3 regions of the Pantoea sp. SYBGC1 genome follow, and region 3 is predicted to be linked to each of the others. Evidence: predicted binding sites of a transcription regulator. Region 3 holds the regulator's gene; each other region holds the start of a gene.
What was found. Region 3 encodes LexA, which represses DNA repair genes until DNA is damaged. Its sites were predicted from a motif close to TNCTGTATGTACATACAGNA; they were not measured.
Positions count from the first base shown of each region.

Region 1: the regulator LexA is predicted to act here: its motif matches at 4,698-4,717, upstream of AC2CF9_RS03790 (DinI-like family protein).
Region 2: the regulator LexA is predicted to act here: its motif matches at 2,659-2,678, upstream of dinB (DNA polymerase IV).

Region 1 covers NZ_JBXUNM010000001.1:800,788-808,130, forward strand. The annotation lists gene AC2CF9_RS03760 (FliC/FljB family flagellin) at 1-942, opposite strand, end outside; gene fliD (flagellar filament capping protein FliD) at 1,277-2,698, shown strand; gene fliS (flagellar export chaperone FliS) at 2,708-3,088, shown strand; gene fliT (flagella biosynthesis regulatory protein FliT) at 3,113-3,466, shown strand; gene yedD (lipoprotein YedD) at 3,507-3,974, opposite strand; gene AC2CF9_RS03785 (DUF6388 family protein) at 4,122-4,445, shown strand; gene AC2CF9_RS03790 (DinI-like family protein) at 4,754-4,993, shown strand; gene AC2CF9_RS03795 (hypothetical protein) at 5,013-5,279, opposite strand; gene AC2CF9_RS03800 (hypothetical protein) at 5,425-5,829, opposite strand; gene AC2CF9_RS03805 (hypothetical protein) at 5,918-6,208, opposite strand; gene AC2CF9_RS03810 (hypothetical protein) at 6,189-6,578, opposite strand; gene AC2CF9_RS03815 (helix-turn-helix domain-containing protein) at 6,719-7,343, shown strand, end outside.
Region 2 covers NZ_JBXUNM010000014.1:22,820-30,162, reverse strand. The annotation lists gene fadE (acyl-CoA dehydrogenase FadE) at 1-94, opposite strand, end outside; gene lpcA (D-sedoheptulose 7-phosphate isomerase) at 337-915, shown strand; gene AC2CF9_RS17210 (class II glutamine amidotransferase) at 964-1,731, shown strand; gene dpaA (peptidoglycan meso-diaminopimelic acid protein amidase) at 1,702-2,445, opposite strand; gene dinB (DNA polymerase IV) at 2,691-3,746, shown strand; gene pepD (beta-Ala-His dipeptidase) at 3,787-5,247, opposite strand; gene gpt (xanthine phosphoribosyltransferase) at 5,501-5,959, shown strand; gene frsA (esterase FrsA) at 6,081-7,328, shown strand.
Region 3 covers NZ_JBXUNM010000010.1:58,347-65,689, forward strand. The annotation lists gene ubiC (chorismate lyase) at 1-508, shown strand, start outside; gene ubiA (4-hydroxybenzoate octaprenyltransferase) at 505-1,398, shown strand; gene plsB (glycerol-3-phosphate 1-O-acyltransferase PlsB) at 1,434-3,857, opposite strand; gene AC2CF9_RS15220 (diacylglycerol kinase) at 3,985-4,353, shown strand; gene lexA (transcriptional repressor LexA) at 4,459-5,073, shown strand; gene dinF (MATE family efflux transporter DinF) at 5,203-6,525, shown strand; gene AC2CF9_RS15235 (CsbD family protein) at 6,670-6,882, shown strand; gene zur (zinc uptake transcriptional repressor Zur) at 6,934-7,343, opposite strand, start outside.

The DNA of each region.
Region 1 (7,343 bases), on a different contig from region 3:
TACAGTGTTATCCGCGCCGTTGGCATTTACCAGTGAACCGGTTGCGGCAAAGTTTTTGCCCTGTACGGTAACGAAACCAACCGCGTTACCATCTTTATCAGCGCCAACCTGTACCAGGCTACCAGTCTGAGTAGCGTCGGCAACGCCGTTCGCTTTGTCGTTATAAGTGACGTCTGCTTTGTTCAGCTTAACGGTACCGTCCTGAGCAACAGAAGCCGCATAGCTCTTATCACCATTCTGTACCACGTAAGTTGAAGTCGCTGCGCCATCTTTAGTGACGTTGCGCAGGGTAAGTGCGCTGGCATCAGTAACGCCCAGGTCGGTTGCTACTGAAGCATCCATCTTCACTGCGATTGGTGCACCAGCGCCGCTTGGGATCTGAGTGATTGGTGCGCTTGTTTCCAGCTTGTTGTTTGATACAGAGAAACCGCTCAGGCCCAGAGTAGATGAGTCGATTTTTTTCAGGTCGATAGAGATAGTTTCGCCATCGTTCGCGCCAACCTGAATCTTCATGCTGCCATCTTTCGCCAGCACGTTTACGCCGTTGAACTGGGTCTGACCCGATACGCGGTCAATTTCGCCCAGACGGGATTTGATTTCGTCCTGGATTGAAGAGAGGTCTGAGTTTGAGTTGGTGCCGTTCTGTGCCTGTACGGTCAGTTCACGTACACGCTGCAGGTTGTTGTTGATTTCAGACAGCGCGCCCTCAGTGGTCTGCGCAGCTGAGATACCGTCATTGGCGTTACGGGCTGCCTGAGTCAGGCCTTTGATGTTAGACGTGAAACGGTTAGCGATAGCCTGGCCTGCTGCGTCATCTTTCGCGCTGTTGATACGCAGACCAGATGACAGACGCTCCATAGAGGTAGAGAGAGCAGACTGGTTTTTGTTGATGTTGTTCTGAGTGATCAGCGAGAGGCTGTTAGTGTTAATGACCTGGGCCATGATAAAGTTTCCTGTTTAATCAAGTCTTTCGGTTAAGGTGTGGGCTTCAACCCGTCGGCTTCATCGCCGTCAAAGTTGTTATCGTCTGCCCCTGAACAACCTTTAGATTTTTTTTAGGACCGGGTGAATTTTTTCGCTTCACCTGCCATGCTTCTGGTTATCGCCACCCGTTTGCACTTCTTTAGCCCCGCTTACCTTTTTTTAGCGCCCGAATTACCTCCTTTACGCCCCTCTATTCCGTTTATCACTCACCGGTCATTAATTCTAAACTTTGCCGCGTTGACGCCGATAATTGCGCTATTCACTCTTTGCAGCGACAGGAAAAGGACACTACATGGCCAGCATCTCTTCCCTCGGCGTCGGCTCAGGCCTGCAGCTTGGCGATATTCTCGATAGCTTAACTACCGCAGAAAAAGCGAGCTTAAAGCCGATTACCACCCAGCAGAGCGCCTATACCGCGAAACTCAGCGCCTACGGCACGCTCTCAGGCGCGCTGACCGCGTTCCAGACCGCCAATAGCGCGCTTAACAGTGCCGATGTCTTCAGCGCCACCACCGCAACCAGCAGCAGCACGGCGTTCAGCGCCACGACCTCCGGCAGCGTGGTGGCAGGTAAATACAGTATCAACGTGACGCAGCTGGCACAGGCGCAGACGCTGACCTCCGCGGCGCAGAGCAGCAACAGCAGCGCGCTCGGCGACAGCGCCGCCAGCCGCACCCTGACCATTAAGCTTGCTGACGGCAGCAGCAAAGATATTGCGCTCACCAGCGACCAGACCTCGCTCACCGGCATGCGCGATGCGATCAATAAAGCGAACGCTGGCGTCTCTGCCAGCATTATTAAGAGCAACGACGGCGAGTACCGCCTGTCGCTGACCGCGACCAAAACCGGTGAGGCAAACGCCGTCTCGGCGGTCAGCGTCAACGGCGACGACACGCTGCAGGCAGTGGTCGGCTTTGATGAAAATGATATCGCAGCGAACAACAAGCTCAGCGTCAGCGTCGCGGCGCAAAACGCGCAGCTCACCGTGAACAATATTCCGATCGTCAATAGCAGCAACAGCATCAGCGACGCGCTGGAAGGGATCACCCTGAATCTGACCGCGACCACCAGCGGCAGCCAGACGCTCACCGTGGCGCAGGACACATCAAAAGCCACCACTGCGGTAACCAATTTTGTTAACGCCTATAACACGCTGCTCGATCAGTTCAGTTCGCTGACCAAATACACCGCGGTGGAAAAAGGGGCTGACGCGCAGGACAGCAGCAACGGCGCGCTGGTCGGTGACAGCACCCTGCGCAGCATTCAGACGCAGATCAAGGGGCTGCTGACCAACTCCGCCAGCAGCTCCGCCTATAAAACGCTGGCGCAGATTGGTATTACCTCCGATCCCACCTCCGGCAAGCTCACGCTGGATGACAGCAAGCTGAAAACTGAGCTGGCGAAAGATCCGGACGGCATTAAAGAGATGATTATTGGTGATGGCAAAAAAACCGGCATCACCACGCGCCTCGCTGAAAACCTTACCAGCTGGCTCGCCACCAAAGGTCCGATCCAGACCGCCAAAGATGGCGTCAGCAAAACGCTGAATGAGCTGACGCAGAAGTACAACGATATGAACACGCGCATCAACGATCAGATTGCGCGTTATAAAACCCAGTTTACCCAGCTGGATCTCGCCGTCAGCAAGCTCAACAGCACCAGCGACTACCTGACGCAGCAGTTTGACAGCATGACCAGCAGCTCGAAAAAATAAGGAGTGACCATGTACGGGGCAAATGGCACGCAGGCCTATGCAAAAATTGGCGTTGAGAGCGCCGTAATGAGCGCCACTCAGCCGCAGCTGCTGACGCTGCTGTTTGATGGCGCTATCAGCGCCGTGGTGCGCGCGCGTCTGTTTATGCAGGAGGGCAACATTGCGGGCAAAGGCAACGCCATCTCGAAAGCGATCAATATTATCGAAGCGGGCCTGAAACAGGGCCTGGACGAAGCCTCAGGCGATGAGCTGACGCTGAACCTTATCGGCCTCTATTCCTATATGGTCCGCCGTCTGGTTGAGGCAAACATCCGCAACGACGTGCCAGCGCTGGAAGAGGTTGAAACGCTGCTGCGCAATATCGCTGATGCCTGGAAAGAAGTCGCTTAATCTTAATTCTTAGGACGCTATGTTATGAATACTGCACCGCACCTGATGCTGGCCTATCAGCAGATCCTCACCCTCAGCCACGGTATGCTGCGCCACGCCAGCCGCGGCGAGTGGGACGATTTAATTACTCACGAAATGGATTACGTCAGTGCGGTGGAGCGTCTGGCGCAGAGTACGGAAAGCACGCCGCCGTCAGGCCAGCTGCAGGAGCAGCTGCGTCCGGTCCTGCGTCATATTCTGGATAATGAGAGCGAAGTTAAACGCCTGCTGCAGGCGCGGATGGATGAGCTGACGCGGCTGGTCAGCCAGTCATCAGTACAGAAGTCGGTGATGCGCGCTTACGGCCAGCAGGGCGACGTCTGGCTGCCGCAGGGCTGAATGCCTGCCCTCTCCCACCGGGAGAGGGTCTCTTACTGCATTACTGCGCGGTGTGCGCCGCAACCGGTTTCATCAGTTCTGGCTCAATATCCTGAATCACCGCCTCATCGGGCCGCTGCGCCACTTCCTCCAGCGCCTGCTGGCACTCCACGGTAGGCTGTTCCACTTTGCGCAGACGCAGACCATCATACTGCAGCTCACCGTTTTCCAGCACCAGCGGCATCACGCGCGACTGGCGATTGACGTTGACCCAGTCGTCGCTCAGACGGGTCAGCTTGCCCGGTTTCGCAATGACGCGCTGCCACTGGCGGCAATCGAGCGTATCGCCGTCGGCAGTGATAATCAGACTCCCCAGCGCCTGGCCGCTGATCAGCTTGCTCTGCGGCCCGACGGTCTGCCAGTTGCCCTGCAGCGCGGCCGGCGCCGGGGTTTTTACCGCATCACTGTAGCTGTTAATCTGCGCACATCCGCTGAGTGCGACGGCGGCCAGCACGATCCACTTTTTCATTTTGATTCCCTGTCCTCGCGTTAATGGCGGCTACGGTATAATTTTTCTCAGGCGTAAGGCAAGCGATCTGCAGCAAAACCCGGCGCGCCTGACAACGCGGCAGGTTGCAGTTACACTATGCGCCGAGTTAACGACCCGGAACCGAGCATGAAAACCCCTGAAGAGTACTATAGCCTGGCACGCAGCCTGTTTTTCACCGCCCACCCCACCTTTCAGGCCGCGCTGGATGAGCTGAGCGAAAGCGACGCCCGCGCGGCGAATATGTCACTGCGTGAACTGCGCGACTGGCACGCCGAACGAATCTACGCGGCCTTTATCCGGCAGAAAAAACTGGATGGTATTCTGTTCTCTATTCAGCTCGCCGAGCCGGATAAAGCGGTTGCCGCAGAGGCGATTGAAGCCTATCTGAAGACGCACGCTGAGGCGCTGGGTATGACGTGGGAAGAGTTTTGTATAAAGAATGAGCTGTAACGCTGAGTTACAGCCCAGAAAATTGTACAAGCCGAAAAATATAGTTGTACAAAGACCCGTTTTTGTATAAGTTACGCAGCATGACAACCGTCAAGGATTGTCCCTTAACGAATGGTGCGTTTGCGCCACCTCTGGAAGTGGTGCTGGTTTTCCACTTCCAGAGGTTCATTTTTTCCCCGGCTTTTTCCAGCGCTTTTCCTCACTTCGCCGATGCGTACACTTTTTTCCGCCTGCACCGCCCGCACCCCTTGCTACTGTTTTTATTTACAGTAATATGATGCCCTGACCTTATTTGATGGATGGTTCTGATGTTTGTAGAGCTGATTTATGACAAGCGTAATGTCGCTGGCCTGCCCGGCGCGCGCGAGATGATTCAGGCTGAGCTCGAAAAGCGGGTACAGCGCGTATTTCCGGAGGCTGAAGTGCGGGTAAAACCGATGGAGCGCAACGGCATCGATACCGATTTAAGCAAAAACGATAAAGCGACCGTTGCGCGCATTGTCGAAGAGATGTTTGATGAGGCGGATATGTGGCTGGTGGCCGACTAGGCCACCCTGCCGTGTGCGGTTAGCTCTCCTGCTCAATATGGTTAACCGCAATCTCTAAATCCTGAATAGTCTGATCGATATTCTCCAGCAGTTTGCTCTGCTCATTGATCAGCTGCTCAAATCGCCCTGCATACTCTTTATCTTTGTACTCGCCGGCATCAAACGCCAGCCAGTGTGCAGAGAGCGTTTCAGTGTTGGTCTGCGCGTAGTGACGCATCTCTTTAAGCTGTGAGGTAACATCGCGCAGGTACTCAGGTTTGGTTTTAATCGCTTCTGAATCGCTCATGCTATTTTCCTTTTTGCTTGTTTTGCCCGTTAAAATAACGTCTGAGTGATTAAAGATAGTCGATAATAGCGAAGCCGCATTAAGAATAGTCGGAAGTGGGTTTCAGGCCGGGGCTGACATCCCTGTCAGTACAGATGGCTGCGCATCAGAGGTATTTGCGCGCCAGCGTCATCAGTTCCGCTTTGGCTGCCTCCCCCAGCTGGCTCACGCCATGTTCAACAAACGTAAACGCCTGGACAAAATCTTTCACCCCGGCATCCAGCGCCGCGGCGGCTGGTGACGCACTCTCTGTCTGAGCAGGTGCTGCCACCTCTGCCGGCGCAGCATCAGCGCTGACGGATGCCGTTGTCAGGGGATCGTCTGCCACAGGCTGTGCCGTCGCGTCAGCCGGTACGCTCTCCTCTGTTGTCGCGGAAGCCTCTGCGCTCGTCGCCACCTCTTCCGTTACCGCCGGGCTGGCCGGTGCCGTCTCGTTAGCAAAGTTCTCCAGCGGAGAAACATCGTGTGGATCCACTGCTGCTGCCGGGTTAATGTTCTGTTGTTCGCTCATGGTACTCTCCTTCTTTCGGGTTAACGATCGCCGCTGCCGTAGCCATACTGCGATCTGACGGGTAATACTCATCACTGCCTCCCTGCCGCTAGCTGCTGCGTTTAGCCGGTCTGGCCTTTTCGCGCACCAGTATGCCGTCGAGTTTCAGCTGCAGCTCTGAGAGCTGTTCTGTCAGTTCGGCCACCCGCGCTTCGCGGCGGTCAGAGATTTGCCGGTACTCTTCCCGGATATTTTCAACGCGCTGGTTGGCCTCGTTGCTGACGTAGATAAACATCGCGGTCATGGCAATGCATATCAGCGATAACAGCAGCATCATTCCCCCCAGCAGCAGCTGACGCCGGTGATTTCTGATCGTGAATTCACTGTTTATCTGCACCATCACGGTTCTCCTCAAGCGTGGTAATCAGTTGATTGATCTGACTGCGAAATTTATCGCTGTGATCGGTTTCAGTCGTTGCCAGCAAAATGCCCAGCGCATTTTTTATCAGGCGCAGATCGGTCTCCAGCGAAGAGATGCGGCGCAAATTGCGATCGTGGCGAATGCGCAACTCATCATTCTCCTGCCGCATCAGCGCATGACTCTCTTTCAGTAACATCACCTGCTCTTTGTAACTGGTGATAATCTCCCCGCCTGCACGATTGCTGGTTACGATGGTTGCAATGCCGGCCAGTAATGGTTTCCAGAACACCGCTGCTGCACCACCGCCGAGAAGCAGTGCGCCAACGCTGGTGATGAGACTACTCTCCATGCCTTACCTCTCAGTACTGGCAAGGGCTCCGCCCGGAATACACTGACCTCCCCTTGCCAGTCATACGATCAGTGTATTTTAAGTTTACTTTAATCATTTAATTTAAGTATACTTAAGTAAACCATTCAGGAGTTGTCAAGATGCAGAATCAGGAAACGCCAGGCCAGCGCATTCGCGAACGCCGTAAAATGCTGAAACTGACCCAGCAGCAGCTGGCGGCAGACGTCGGCGTCTCGCACGTGGCTATTTCACAATGGGAAAAAAATGAGACGCTGCCGCGCGGCGAACATCTGCTCCGGCTGGCAGAGCTGCTGCAGTGTCCGGCGGCATGGCTGTTTGATGGTGAGGGGGAACCCTTTGCGGTTGTCAGCAGCCACAGCAGCGTGCGGGCTGTGCCACTGCTGACGCTGCAGCAGGTTACCGGCTGGCTGGATGAAACCCGCCTGCAGCTGCAGCGGGAAGCCGATCACTTTCTCTACTGTGACAGTGCGGTAAGCGACAGCGCCGTCGCCGTTCAGCTGGACGATCGTTCCATGCAGCCAGCTTTTCTGACCGGCGATCTGCTGATATTTGAACCACAGCGCTCTGCAGCGCCCGGTGAGGTGGTGCTGGCGCTGTATGCCGGGCAGGCGCTGGTCAGAACGCTGCGCGTACGTTCCCCTTCGCAGAATGAAGAGAATTTTTTATTGCGCCCGGTGAATGAAGATTATCCTGTACTCAGCACGGACAAACATGAGGTGCAGATTATTGGCGTACTGGCTGAAA
Region 2 (7,343 bases), on a different contig from region 3:
GCAGCAGGATGGCGCTGCTCAGACGCAGGGATATCTGATGATAAAAGAGGGCGCTAACCAGCAGTAGCGTCGCCACGATGGAAACCAGCAGCATAGTGAATCGCTCCGTAAGTAGTAAGAGGTCTGACCTGTTAGTCACAGGTTTAGAGCAGCCGGTCTTAATAAGCAATTCCTTTACATCACAATTACAACCAGGCTCACAAAATCATCGCGGCTGGCGCATTTATCACCTGGCGACGCTGTAGCGGACGCGTTTTCCCTGCTGCCAGCGCTTTGCGCCCCTGTGGCATTCCGTTAAACTTGCCGGGTTAACCTCTCCGCTAAAGGACATCTCCTATGTATCAGGACATCATTCGCTCGGAACTCAACGAAGCCGCCGACACCCTGACCCGATTTTTGAGTGACGACGCGAACATCCACGCTATTCAGCGCGCTGCGGTGCTGCTGGCAGACAGTTTCAAAGCGGGCGGAAAAGTGCTCTCCTGCGGCAATGGGGGATCGCACTGTGACGCGATGCATTTTGCCGAGGAGCTGACCGGCCGCTATCGCGAAAATCGTCCCGGCTACCCGGCGATTGCGATTTCCGATGTCAGCCATCTCTCCTGCGTCAGCAACGACTTCGGCTACGACCATGTGTTTTCGCGCTATGTGGAAGCGGTCGGGCGCGAAGGCGATGTGCTGCTGGGGCTCTCCACTTCCGGCAACTCCGCTAACATTATCAAAGCGATTGAGGCTGCGCGCGCGCAGGGAATGAAAGTGATCACCCTGACCGGCAAAGATGGCGGCAAAATGGCGGGCAGTGCAGATATTGAGATCCGGGTGCCGCATTTCGGCTATGCCGATCGCATTCAGGAGATCCACATTAAAGTGATCCATATCCTGATGCTGCTGATTGAAAAAGAGATGGTTAAGTAATTTACGCTGCCTTCCCGCATGCCGGGAGGAGTGAGAAGGGGGGAAGCTATGTGCGAACTGCTCGGGATGAGCGCCAATGTCCCTACGGATATCTGTTTCAGTTTTACCGGACTGGTGCAGCGCGGCGGCGGTACCGGGCCGCATAAAGATGGCTGGGGTATCGCCTTTTATGAAGGTAAAGGGTGCCGCACGTTTAAAGATCCGCTGCCGAGCGTAAATTCACCGGTTGCCCGCCTGGTGCAGGAGTATCCGATCAAATCGCACTCGGTGGTCGCGCATATCCGCCAGGCAAACCGGGGCGAAGTCTCGCTGGAGAATACGCATCCGTTTACCCGCGAGCTGTGGGGCCGCAACTGGACTTACGCGCACAACGGACAGCTTAAAGGCTATCGCCAGCTCGACAGCGGCCACTTCCGCCCGGTGGGGGAGACCGACAGTGAAAAGGCGTTTTGCTGGATCCTCTCACAGCTGCAGGCGCGCTATCCGCGCACGCCAGGCAACTGGCCCGCCGTATTCCGCTATATCGCCGAGCTCGCCGGCGAGCTGCGTGAAAAGGGCGTTTTCAATATGCTGCTATCGGATGGTCGCTATCTGATGGCGTTCTGCTCTACCAATCTTTACTGGATCACGCGGCGCGCGCCGTTTGGTAAAGCGCGCCTGCTGGATCAGGATGTGGAGATCGATTTCCAGCAGCAGACCACGCCACATGATGTGGTGACGGTTATCGCCACGCAGCCGCTGACCGGAAATGAAACCTGGCACCGGATAGCGCCAGGCGAGTGGGCACTATTTTGCCTGGGTGAGCGCCAGGAATGATTTGGACGCCGCGTCCGGTGCAGAAAGTACCGGCGTGTTGTTCACCGCATACTGACCCGTTGCGGTGACGTTAACGCTGGGCGGTACGTGATATTTAGCAAAATAGGCGTAGCCCGGCTGCAGTTCGCGCCAGAAATCGATGTAGGTCGAATAGCGATGACGCTGCATATTGCTTTCCGTCATGCGGAACGGATAGATATTCAGCTGCATCTCCTGCTGGCCGTTACGCAGGGCCGCATTAACGTAGTTGAAAATCTCATCCATTGAGCCGTTGGTCATGGCGTAGCAGCCCACGGAAACGCAGTCGCCGTGAATCATCAGATAGTTGCCGTTATAGCCCTTGCTGCGATCGTACTGGTTAGGAAAACCGGTATTGATGGCGCGGTAAAAGCGGCTGTCGGGTTTCAGCTGATTAAGTTTAACGTTGTAGAAACCTTCCGGACTTTTGAAGTCGCCCTGGCGGCGCTTGGGACCGAGTCCGCCGGAAAAATTACAGATGCGATAGCTGTCCAGCAGGCGATATTCATTACCGATTTTGCCATAGAGCTCCAGCGTACGCTCTTCTTTGAAAATCTGAATAAACATCGGCGTACCCAGCAGTTGTTTCTTTAACTCTTTGCTTACCGGAGCCAGCGGCTGTGCGGGTTCAGGTGTGATTGCCCAGCTAAGGACTGGCATAAGAATCATCGCGAACAGCAGTGCGATTCTGCCCATTCTGTGTGTACCTTGAAGTGAAGAAAAACTCAGACGCGCAGCGTCACTCAGTTGCATTATCGGAAATATCCGCTATCGCTGCGCAACATTAACATTGTCTGGCTTTTAATCAAGATAGCGGGCAACAAAATGGCGCAAAGTTGTGAAGCATCGGGGGAGTAAAAACGCTCAGGCGCGACATTGATGATGAGGAAGATTGCTCAACGCCTTCGCTACTGTATACTTAGCCAGTGTCCGGAGGGGGTATGCGCAAAATCATTCATGTCGATATGGACTGCTTTTACGCAGCGGTTGAGATGCGTGACGATCCGTCGTTGCGGGATATTCCTATCGCGATTGGCGGCAACCGCGTTCAGCGCGGAGTCATCAGTACTGCTAACTATCCGGCGCGCAAATATGGCGTGCGCAGCGCCATGCCGACCTCGACCGCGCTGCGTCTCTGTCCGCATCTGCGCCTGCTGCCGGGGCGTTTTGACGCCTATAAAGAGGCCTCGCGACAGATCCGCGACATCTTTCTCCGCTATACGCCACTGATTGAACCGCTCTCGCTGGATGAAGCCTATCTGGATGTCACCAGCAGTCTGCACTGCCAGGGGTCGGCGACGCTGATGGCGCAGGCGATCCGCGCGGATATCTTGCGCGAAACCGGGCTGACGGCGTCGGCCGGCATCGCACCGATCAAATTTCTGGCGAAAATCGCCTCCGACCTTAATAAGCCTGACGGCCAGTATGTGATCACCCCGCAGGCGGTGCCGGCGTTTCTGCATGAGCTGCCGCTCAGTAAGATCCCGGGCGTGGGCAAAGTGGCGACCAAAAAACTGGAGGAGATGGGGCTGCGTACCTGTGCTGACGTGCAGCGCGCCGACCTGGCGCTGCTGCTGAAGCGCTTCGGAAAGTTTGGCCGCTCGCTCTGGGAACGCAGCAACGGCATTGACGACCGCGAAGTGATCGTCGAACGTGAACGTAAGTCGCTCGGGGTAGAGCGCACGCTGCCGGAAGATATCCACCACTGGGAGCAGTGTCTGCCGATTATTGACTATCTCTATGCGGAGCTGGATCGCCGTCTGGGTGCTATCCGGCCAGATAAGCAGATCGCCCGGCAGGGGGTGAAATTTAAGTTCAGCGATTTTCAGCAGACCACGCAGGAGCACGTCTGGGCGGTGCTGAATAAAGAGGATATGGTGGCGGTGGCGCGTCAGGTCTGGGAAGCGCGTCGGGCAGATCGCGGAGTAAGGCTGGTGGGGCTGCATGTCACGCTGGTGGACCCGCAGCTGGAGCGCCAGCTGCTGCTGGGACTCTGAAATCTCCCCTGCCCGGCAGCGGACAGGGGAGCAACATCAATTACGCTTTTGCCGGAATCGCGTTCAGCAGCGCAGTGAGCAGCTTCCAGTAGAGGCCAACGCTCTCAATATGCACCTGCTCATCCGGCGAGTGCGGGCCGGTAATGGTCGGTCCGATAGAGACCATATCCATATGCGGATAGGGTTTTTTGAACAGACCACACTCCAGACCGGCATGGATCACCTGAATGTTAGGCGTTTTACCAAACAGCGCTTCGTAGGTGGTGCGCGTCAGCGCCATGACCGGTGAGTCGGCGTCAGGCTGCCAGCCCGGATAACCGCCTTTTGGCGCGGTCTGTGCGCCCGCCAGCGCGCCCAGCGAGGTCAGCGTTTCTACCACCCACTCTCTGCCGGTATCGATCAGCGAACGGATCAGGCAGATGATCTCAGCGTTAGCCTGATCCATGCTGACCACACCCACGTTCAGCGAGGTTTCAACCACGCCTTTCGCCACGTCTGAATTACGGATCACGCCGTTAGGGGTGCTGTTGAGCAGGTTGATAAAGCGATCGCGGCTCTCTGCGCTCAGCGCCTCAGCCTGCTGTGCCAGCGGCTCGGTCTGCAGTACAATATGCTTCTCTTTGCTGCCGAGCTCGTTGAGCAGTACCGCCTGGAAGTGCATCGCCGCAGATTTCAGCGCATCCACTTTGTGGCTCTCTACGGCCAGCGTGGCAAAGGCTTCACGCGGGATCGCATTACGCAGCGTGCCGCCGGTAAAGTCGATCAGACGCAGATCCAGCTCGCGGGCATGGGCGGCAAGAAAACGCGCCAGCAGTTTGTTCGCGTTGCCAAGACCCAGGTGGATATCCGCACCGGAATGACCGCCTTTCAGCCCTTTGAGCGTCAGCTTCAGCGTTTCATAGCCGGCCGGCACCGCTTCGCGGCTCAGCGGCAGTGTGGTAATAAAGTCGATGCCGCCCGCGCAACCCATGTAGATCTCACCCTCTTCTTCAGAGTCGGTGTTGATCAGGATCTCTGCCTGCAGCCAGTCCGGCTGCAGGCCAAATGCGCCATCCATGCCCGACTCTTCGGTCATCGTCAGCAGCACTTCCAGCGGGCCGTGCGTCAGGCTGCTGTCAGCCAGTACCGCCAGCGCTGACGCCATGCCGATGCCGTTATCTGCACCCAGCGTAGTGCCGCGCGCTTTCACCCACTCGCCGTCAACCCATGGCTGAATCGGATCTTTCGTGAAATCGTGGGCGGTATCGTTGTTCTTTTGCGGCACCATATCCAGGTGCGCCTGCAGGGCAACCGGCGTGCGGTCTTCCATGCCGGGCGTGGCAGGTTTGCGGATCAGAATATTGCCGACCCGATCGCGTTCGACCCAGAAATTCTGCTCTTTGGCCCAGCTGACCACATATTCAGCCAGCGCCTCTTCATGATAAGAAGGGTGGGGAATAGAGCAGATTTTGGCGAAGATATCCCACAGCGGCTGCGGGGAGAGTTGAGACAATTCAGACACAACGCGTCTCCTGTATCAGCGTGGCGGACAGGCCGCTCGCACGCAGTTTCCGGTTTAAGATCGCCGTCAGCTCATCTGACGTGATGAGCCAGAGAATATCACCCTTTATTCGCAGGCGCGTCATCAGGCGCGCTAAAAACCTGCAACCAGTGTGACGGATGCTGGTTTTTAACGCGTCAGATCCTTATAATCTCGCGCAACCTTTTCCCCCTTGCATATTTTTAAGCCACTTTTGGTGGTTGGGATTCCTTTTATGAGCGAAAAATACGTCGTAACCTGGGACATGCTGCAGATTCATGCCCGTAAACTGGCCCAGCGCCTGCTTCCTGTGGAACAGTGGAAAGGTATCATCGCGGTAAGCCGCGGCGGTCTGGTTCCGGCATCGCTGCTGGCGCGTGAGCTGGGTATTCGCTACGTCGATACCGTCTGCATCTCCAGTTACGATCACGATCACCAGCGCGAAATGAAAGTGCTGAAGCGCGCTGAAGGCGACGGTGAAGGCTTTATCGTTATCGACGATCTGGTCGACACCGGCGGCACCGCGCAGGCGATCCGTGACATGTATCCGAAAGCGCGTTTCTGCACCATCTTCGCCAAGCCTGCTGGCCGCGCGCTGGTGGATGACTACATTGTAGATATCCCGCAAAACACCTGGATTGAGCAGCCGTGGGACATGGGCGTGGTCTATATTCCGCCAATCGTCAAAAGCTGATTGATGCAACGCAAACAACGCCCGGTTAAGCCGGGCGTTGTGCTATTCGCGCCTCGCGCAGCCGGAGCGGGTGCAGTAAACTCATAGCCATCTATGCGACCGCCGCAGGAGAAACCGTCAGATGGCCGAAAAAAATCTTAGCGAAGAGTTATTCAAGCCGCGTTTTAAACATCCCGAAACCTCTTCCCTGGTGCGCCGCCAGCATCACGCTACCGCGCAGGTGCATAACGCGCTGGAGGGTGATACTCAGCGCGGCTGGTATCGCATGCTCAACAAACTGCTCTGGACATGGCGCGGCCTGTCACCGCAGGAGATCAGCGAAGTTCTGGCGCGTATCGCCGTCAGCCGCTTTGAACACACCGATGAGGCGCTGCTGGATACGGTAATCGGCTATCGCGGCGGCAACTGGAATTTTGAGTGGTCAAAGCAGGCGGCGCTCTGGCAGCAGCGGGCGATGCAGAGCGAGCAGCATGATGAAGCGGGCCAGCAGTGGCTGCATGCGGCGAATCTCTACAGCCTCGCGGCCTATCCCTATATCAAAGGCGATGAGCTGGCGGATCAGGCGCAGGTGCTGGCTAATCGCGCCTATGAAGAGGCGACCCGGCGGCTGCCGGGCGAGCTGAAATCGCTGACGTTTCCCGTCAGTGGCGGCAGCCCGGTTACCGGGTTTCTGCATATGCCGGCGCAGGCCAGCGCACCTTATCCCACCGTAATGCTGTGCGGAGGGCTTGATTCGCTGCAGAGCGATCACTATCGGCTATTTCATGACTACCTGGCCCCGCGCGGTATCGCTATGCTGACGCTGGATATGCCATCGGTTGGCTATAGCAGTAAATGGACGCTGAACCAGGATACCAGCCATCTGCATCAGCAGGTTCTGCGCGAGCTCAGCAATGTGCCGTGGATCGATCACACCCGCGTGGCGCTGTTTGGCTACCGCTTTGGGGCCAATATTGCGACCCGACTCGCCTGGCTTGAGGTGCCGCGTATCCGTGCCGTAGCCACGCTGGGCGCGATGGTGCACGGCGTGTTTGTTGACGCGGCGCGTCAGCAGCAGCTACCGGACATGTATATGGATATGCTGGCGAGCCGGCTCGGTATGGCGTCAACGTCCGACAGTAACCTGCGCATTGAGCTGAATCGCTATTCGCTAAAAGTACAGGGTCTGCTGGGACGCCGCACCCCGGTGCCGATGCTGGCCGCTTACTGGCCGGACGATCTTTTCAGCCCGGAAGAGGACTCGCGCCTGATTGCCGGCTCGTCGGCGCAGGGGAAAACGCTGGCTATCCCGGCCTCACCGGTATTTCACAGTTTTGAGAAAGCGCTGAATCAGATCTGTGACTGGCTCAGCAAACAGTTGCAGCGGTAACTGGCAAAATGCAAA
Region 3 (7,343 bases):
CGATGCGCTGCGCCAGTTATATGCCCTGCAGTGGTTACCCGCCTCCTCGCTGCTGCCTGCACCGCTGACCGACTGGCTGATGGAAGAAGATTCCATGACGCGCCGTTTTGAGCAGCACTGCCGGCAGGTTACCGTTCAACCCATCCGTGAAGGCTTTGTCAGCGCGGCGGAAGTGGCAGCAGAAGCGGCTTTTCTGCCGGACGATACGCGCTTCTGGCTGCGTGAAATTGTGCTGTGCGGCGACGGCGAGCCGTGGCTGCTGGGCCGCACCGTAGTGCCCGAGAGTACGCTGCAGGGACCGGAGCAGATGCTGCAGCAGCTTGGTACACGCCCGCTGGGGCGCTATCTTTTTGCCTCTTCAGCGCTGAGCCGCGATTTTATTCATCCTGGCCAGGCCGGCGATTTGTGGGGACGGCGTTCTCGCCTGCGCCTTTCGGAGAAGCCCCTTCTGTTAACTGAACTTTTTTTACCGGCATCGCCGCTTTACCGCGCGCTGCAGCAAGGATGAAACCTGTGCAAAAATCACTACCTGTAAGCAAATGGCAGGCTTACAGCCGCCTGATGCGCATCGACAAACCTATCGGCACGCTGCTGCTGATGTGGCCCACGCTCTGGGCGCTGTGGCTGGCTGGCATGGCGGTACCGCCGCTCCCGGTGCTGATCGTGTTTGTGCTTGGCGTCATCGTTATGCGCGCTGCCGGCTGCGTCATTAATGATTACGCCGATCGCAAAGTGGATGGTCATGTCAAACGCACCGCCGGCCGGCCGCTGGCGAGCGGGGCGGTTTCAGAGAAAGAGGCAAAGCTGCTGTTTGCCGCGCTGGGCCTGCTGGCGTTTATGCTGGTGCTGACCATGAATCGCATGACCATTCTGCTCTCTTTTGGCGGGCTGGCGCTGGCGTGGGTCTACCCCTTTATGAAACGCTATACCCATCTGCCGCAGGTGGTACTTGGCGCAGCCTTTGGCTGGGCGATCCCGATGGGATGGGCTGCAGTAAGTGAGTCCTTACCTTTAGTCTGCTGGCTGGTGTTCTTCGCTAACATCTGCTGGACGGTGGCCTACGATACCCAGTACGCCATGGTGGATCGCGATGACGATCTGAAAATAGGCGTTAAATCTACGGCGATTCTGTTTGGTCGTTTTGACAAGCTGATTATTGGCCTGCTGCAGCTGGCTACGCTGGGGCTGATGGCGCTGGTGGGAAGTATGCTGAATCTGAACGGGGCATTCTACTGGTCACTGCTGGCTGCCGGCGCGCTGTTTGTCTATCAGCAAAGCCTGATCGCCCGCCGCGAACGCGACGCCTGCTTTCAGGCCTTTCTGAACAACAACTACGTCGGACTGGTGCTGTTTGCTGGCGTGCTGCTGAATACGCAGCCGTTTCTGGCGCTGTTCTGAACCGGCAGGGACGCATCATGCGTCCCTGCCTTGCCTTACTCGTGTGCGATCGCACTCTCAATCGTCAGACGCACGTCGCTGGTGACCAGCTCCGCCAGCATCTGCCACATCGCGTGCGTGCGCTCCGCATCGGCATCACCTGAGTCGCTGATATAGCGCTCATCGCGCAGCGTCAGTACCAGCGTGGTAAATACCGCCTTATCAAAGAACTCCGGCGCATTGATACCGTGCAGCACTGACAGACGCTGCGCCAGCGTGCGGCTCTCTTTCTCCAGCGTGCCACGGTTGATCGTGGGTTTGGCACTGAGAATGGCGAAAGTGATCGCAAAGCGCTGCAGCGTTTCGCGAATACCGGCTGCCAGCAGCTGCAGCGAGCGATAGCGCGCGGTGCTCAGCTTAATCTGCCCATCCAGCTGCGTTACCAGCCCCTGTCGCGCCATCTCCGCACACAGCGCACTGAGCAGCGCCGGCAGTTCGGCATTTTCCCAGCGCAGGAACAGTTCACTTTTCAGCATCGGATAGACCAGGCTTACCTGGCGCAAAAGCTCTGCTTCGCTGATTTCGCGGTGCTGCTGCACAATCGCGGCAATCAGCGACGGCATCACCAGCATGTGCTGAATGTTATTCCGGTAGTAGGTCATCAGCACGGCCTGCTCGCGCGGCAGAATAATGATATCGCCAATGCTGTCCTGCTCGGTTTCAAACTTGTTCATGCTCATCGCGTGATCCAGCAGCGCTTCGGCGCTCAGATCGGGCACCGTCGCTTCCGGTGAATAGGGCACGTTGCGCAGCAGCTGAGTGTAGCACTCCAGCTGCTCCGTCAGCTGCTCACGCGTCAGAGAGCGCTGGCGCGACGCCAGCAGCGCGGTCACACACAGATTCATGGCGTTGGCCGCACCCGCTTCGTTAATGCGCACCATCAGGCGGGCAGCGATATCGTTTACCGCTGGCGTCATCCACGCGGGACGCTGCGGATCGATAGGGTCGATCGCCTCGCGCCACTCGGGAATATGCTTGTTCAGGTAGTTAACCAGCGGCAGCGGTTCGCCAAAGTTAACGTAGCCCTGACCGAGATTGCGCAGCTTACGCAGGCCGCGCACCATCTGTACAAAGCCCTCTTTCTCTTTGGCCGCGCCGCGCAGCTCTTTGGCGTAAGTACCCACTTCCATTACGTGCTCATAGCCGATATAGATCGGTACAAACGTAATCGGGCGGCTGCCGCCGCGCAGCAGCGCCTGCAGCGTCATTGAGAGCGTGCCGGTTTTAGGATCGAGCAGGCGGCCAGTACGCGAGCGTCCGCCCTCAACAAAGTACTCAACCGAGTAACCGCGGCTGAACAGCTCGCCCAGATATTCGCGGAATACGGTGGAGTAGAGTTTATTGCCCTTAAAGGTACGGCGAATAAAGAAGGCCCCCAGCCGGCGGAAAATGGGGCCGGCTGGCCAGAAGTTGAGATTGATACCGGCAGCGATGTGCGGCGGCACCAGCCCCTGATGATAAAGCACGTAGGAGAGCAGCAGGTAATCCATATGGCTGCGATGGCAAGGCACATAGACTATTTCATGTCCATCCTGCGCCAGCTGACGCACGCGCTCGCCGCCGTTGACGCTTATGCCCTGATAGAGGCGGCTCCAGAGCCAGCCCATAATGCGGTCGGTAACGCGAATCGCCTCATACGAGAAGTCTGCCGCGATCTCTTCCATCATCTCAACGGCATTTTGCTGCGCTTTTTCATGCGAAATCTTTTTGCTGCGCGCTTCATCTTCAACCGCTTTTTCAATCGCTTTCGACTGCAGCAGCTTGTTGAACAGATCCTGACGGGCGGGCAGGCTGGGTCCTACCGCAGCCAGACGCTGGCGGGCAAAGTGAATACGCGCCACGCGCGCCAGCTTCTGTGCAATCGACTTATCCGTGCCGTGTTCGGTCGCCATCTGGCGCAGCGAGACGGTGGAAGAGAAGCGGACGAAGCTGTCGCGGCCGTGCCAGAGAATGGCGAAAAACTTCTGTACGCCATTCAGTACGCGCAGATGCGGCGTAGGCTCGCCCTGAATTTCACGCCCTGGCGCACGGCCAAACATCACCGCCACCGGCAGCATCTGGACATCCAGCTGCGGGTTATTACGATGCAGATCCAGATAGTCGTGAAACAGTTTCACTGACTCCGGGTTCGCCACGTAGTAAGGAAAGACACGCGGGCCATCATGGATAAACACATGACGCGGCAGCAGCGTGCCGTCAATCTCCAGCGGCGCGAGCGGATCGGGCAGATCAAGCCGCAGACACTGGTTACGCAATGTAAGCAGGTCCGCCTTTGAATCATAAGGCAAAACATACATCACGGGACGGGTGGGATCGATACCGTGCTCCGAAACCGGATCGGTCGGTATGACCTTACTTTTTACCAAAATAGAGAGTGGTAAATTCAATAATTTGTAATAGAGTTTACGCCAACCTGACATAGACAACTTGAAGCCTCTTGTTAGCAAAGCGCGGCAAGCATACCAGAAAGTGCAGCGAAGATCTGTGGCTGTGCCATCGCACGCTGCGCACTCATTGACGCCAAAATTACTCAAGGGTTCCCTATTCATGGCAAATAACGTTACCGGCCTGCTACGTATCATCAAAGCGGCGGGCTACTCCTGGCAGGGCATTCGCGCGGCCTGGCAACATGAAGCGGCCTTTCGTCAGGAGGCCGTTGCAGCGGTGATTGCGGTGGTCGTCGCCTGCTGGCTGGATGTGGACGCAGTGACGCGCGTGCTGCTGATTGGTTCGGTGATACTGGTGGTGGTAGTGGAAATCCTCAACAGCGCGATTGAGGCGGTGGTCGACAGAATCGGCCAGGAGCGTCATCCGCTGGCGGGCCGCGCCAAGGATATGGGTTCTGCCGCCGTGCTGCTGACGATCCTTCTCGCGCTGTTTGTCTGGATCACGCTGCTCTGGCCGCGCGCATATTAAGGCCGCCCGTACCGAGATATCGCTGATTTTTGCCGCAGCTGCGGTTTTCATTTCGCCAATACCTGTATATACTCACAGCGACTGTATAAACAACCAGGGGGCGGGATGAAAGCGTTAACCAGCAGGCAGCAGCAGGTCTATGACCTGATTCGCGACCATATTAATTCAACCGGCATGCCGCCAACGCGTGCTGAAATTGCTTCACAGCTGGGCTTCCGCTCACCCAATGCGGCTGAAGAGCACCTGAAAGCGCTGGCGCGTAAAGGAGTCATTGAGATTGTCTCTGGCGCCTCGCGCGGCATTCGCTTGCTGATGGAAGAAGAGACAAGCGGCGGACTGCCGCTGATCGGGCGTGTCGCTGCCGGCGAGCCGCTGCTGGCTCAGGAGCACATCGAGACCCACTATCAGGTCGATGCTAACCTGTTCAAGCCGAGCGCGGATTTTCTGCTGCGCGTTAGCGGCATGTCGATGAAAGATATCGGAATTATGGATGGCGATCTGCTTGCCGTGCATAAAACCCAGGATGTGCGTAATGGCCAGGTCGTGGTAGCGCGCATTGATGACGAAGTCACCGTAAAACGCTGGAAAAAGCAGGGTGCTATCGTGCATCTGCTGCCGGAAAACAGCGATTTTCAGCCTATCGAAGTGGATACGCGCCAGCAGTCTCTGACCGTTGAAGGTCTGGCTGTCGGTATTGTCCGCACCGGTGAATGGCTGTAATACCTGGTTAGCCCCCCCGCTGCGGTCTGTGCCTGCACAGGCCGCGGTCTGCTATATTACCCCTCTGCTTCCAACCGTGGCGCCGTGCAGCTGCATGAGGCGCGTTGCCCGCAATAACAGGACTGGCTGATGCCGCTGTTTACCTCTTCTGATCGCACGCTCTGGCGCCTGGCGCTGCCCATGATCCTCTCTAATATCAGCGTACCGCTGCTGGGCATTGTGGATACGGCTATCATTGGCCACCTCGACAGCCCGGTTTACCTCGGCGGCGTAGCCGTGGGCGCAACGGCCACCAGCTTTGTCTTTATGCTGCTGCTCTTTTTGCGCATGAGCACCACTGGCCTGACGGCGCAGGCGTTCGGCGCCGGCAATAAGCCAGCGCTGGCGCGCGCGCTGATCCAGCCGATGCTGATTGCGCTGGCGGCAGGCGTGCTGTTCATTGTGCTACGAACGCCGGTCAGCGAGCTGGCAGCCGCGCTGATGGGCGGCAGCGAGGCGGTGCAGCAGCAGGCGCAAACCTTTATCGCTATCCGCTGGCTCAGCGCGCCTGCCACGCTGGCAAACCTGGTGATCCTCGGCTGGCTGCTCGGCGTACAGTATGCGCGCGCGCCGATGGTGCTGCTTATCACCGGCAACGTCGTGAATATCCTGCTCGATCTGCTGTTTGTTCTGCAGTGGCACTGGGGCGTGGCGGGCGCCGCAGCGGCCACCGCCGTCGCGGACTATGTGACGCTGGCCGTGGGGGTTTGGATGGTGGCGCGGGTGCTGGCGCTGCGCGGCATATCATTATCGCTGCTTAAAGCCAGCTGGCGCGGCGACGCCGCGCGCCTGTTCCGGCTTAACCGCGACATCATGCTGCGTTCGCTGCTGCTGCAGCTCTGTTTCGCCTCGCTGACGCTGCTGGGCGCGCGACTCGGCGCTGACGTGGTTGCGGTCAATGCGGTATTGCTGATGTTCCTGACTTTTACCGCCTATGCGCTGGATGGTTTTGCGTATGCGGTGGAAGCCTGCTCCGGTGAGGCGACCGGCGCAGGCGATCGCAGCCGGCTGCGGCTGATTTGGTATGCCGCCTGCCGGCAGGCGGGCATTGTGGCGCTGCTGTTCGCTGTGATTTACGCCCTCTGCGGCCCGGCAATTGTTGCGCTGCTGACCTCAATTGAGTCGCTGCGTGAGGCGGCCGACCGCTATCTTATCTGGCAGGTGATCCTGCCGCTGGCTGGCGTCTGGTGCTATCTGCTGGATGGGATGTTTATCGGAGCCACGCGCGGCCGGGATATGCGCAACAGCATGCTGCTGGCGGCGCTGGGCTATGCGCTGACGCTGCTGACGCTGCCGTGGCTCGGAAATCATGGTTTATGGCTGGCTATTACCGTATTCCTCGCGCTGAGAGGCATTACGCTCGGGCTGATCTGGCGTCATCACTGGCAGCGCGACAGCTGGTTCAGCGTGTGATGTCAGCCGATCGGCCAGCAGCGCACAAAACTGGCAGTTTGTGCTGCAGCGGTTAACCTTAACGTGACAGCACGCAGGTTATACGGCGGTTCAGCCCGCGTCAGGGTGGCCACCGTCTGGCTCAGCAAACCGGGGAGAGATGCGATGAACCGAGATGAAGCGAGTGGCAGCTGGAAACAGTTTAAAGGAAAATGCAAAGAGCAGTGGGGCAAGCTGACCGATGATGACCTGAGCGTGATCGAAGGCAGACGCGACCAGCTGATCGGCAAGATTCAGGAGCGCTACGGCTATGCCAGAGCAGAAGCGGAGCGCGAAGTAAACGAATGGGAAAGCCGGCACAACGATCCACACAGCTAGTGCCACTCCCGCTTCAGCGCATAACCCGCCCGCATGCCTTCAGGCGTGTGCTCAGCCCTTTTTGCCGCGTTTTTTACTCATCGCTTCATGATCGTGCGCACAGCTGGCGTGCTGTGTACAGGCGGCAATTTCCGCACAGTTTTCGCACAGGCCGTGCGCTTCAATTACCGTATGGCGCAGGCTGAAGTATGCCTGGTCAGCCAGTCCCGCAATGATTTTTTCCACGCCGTGCGCCTGCTGTTCACTCACTGCGGCGCAGCTGTCGCAAACCAGCATGACAGAGCTGTGGGCCGGCTCATTAAAATGATGGCAGACCACATAGCTGTTGTTGGACTCCACGCGGTGGATAAATCCCTGCTCCAGCAAAAAGTCGAGGGCGCGGTAAATCGTGGGCGGCTTCGCCTGAGGCTCACTTGTACGCAGCTGATCCAGCAGATCGTAGGCGCTGACAGAACCTTTCT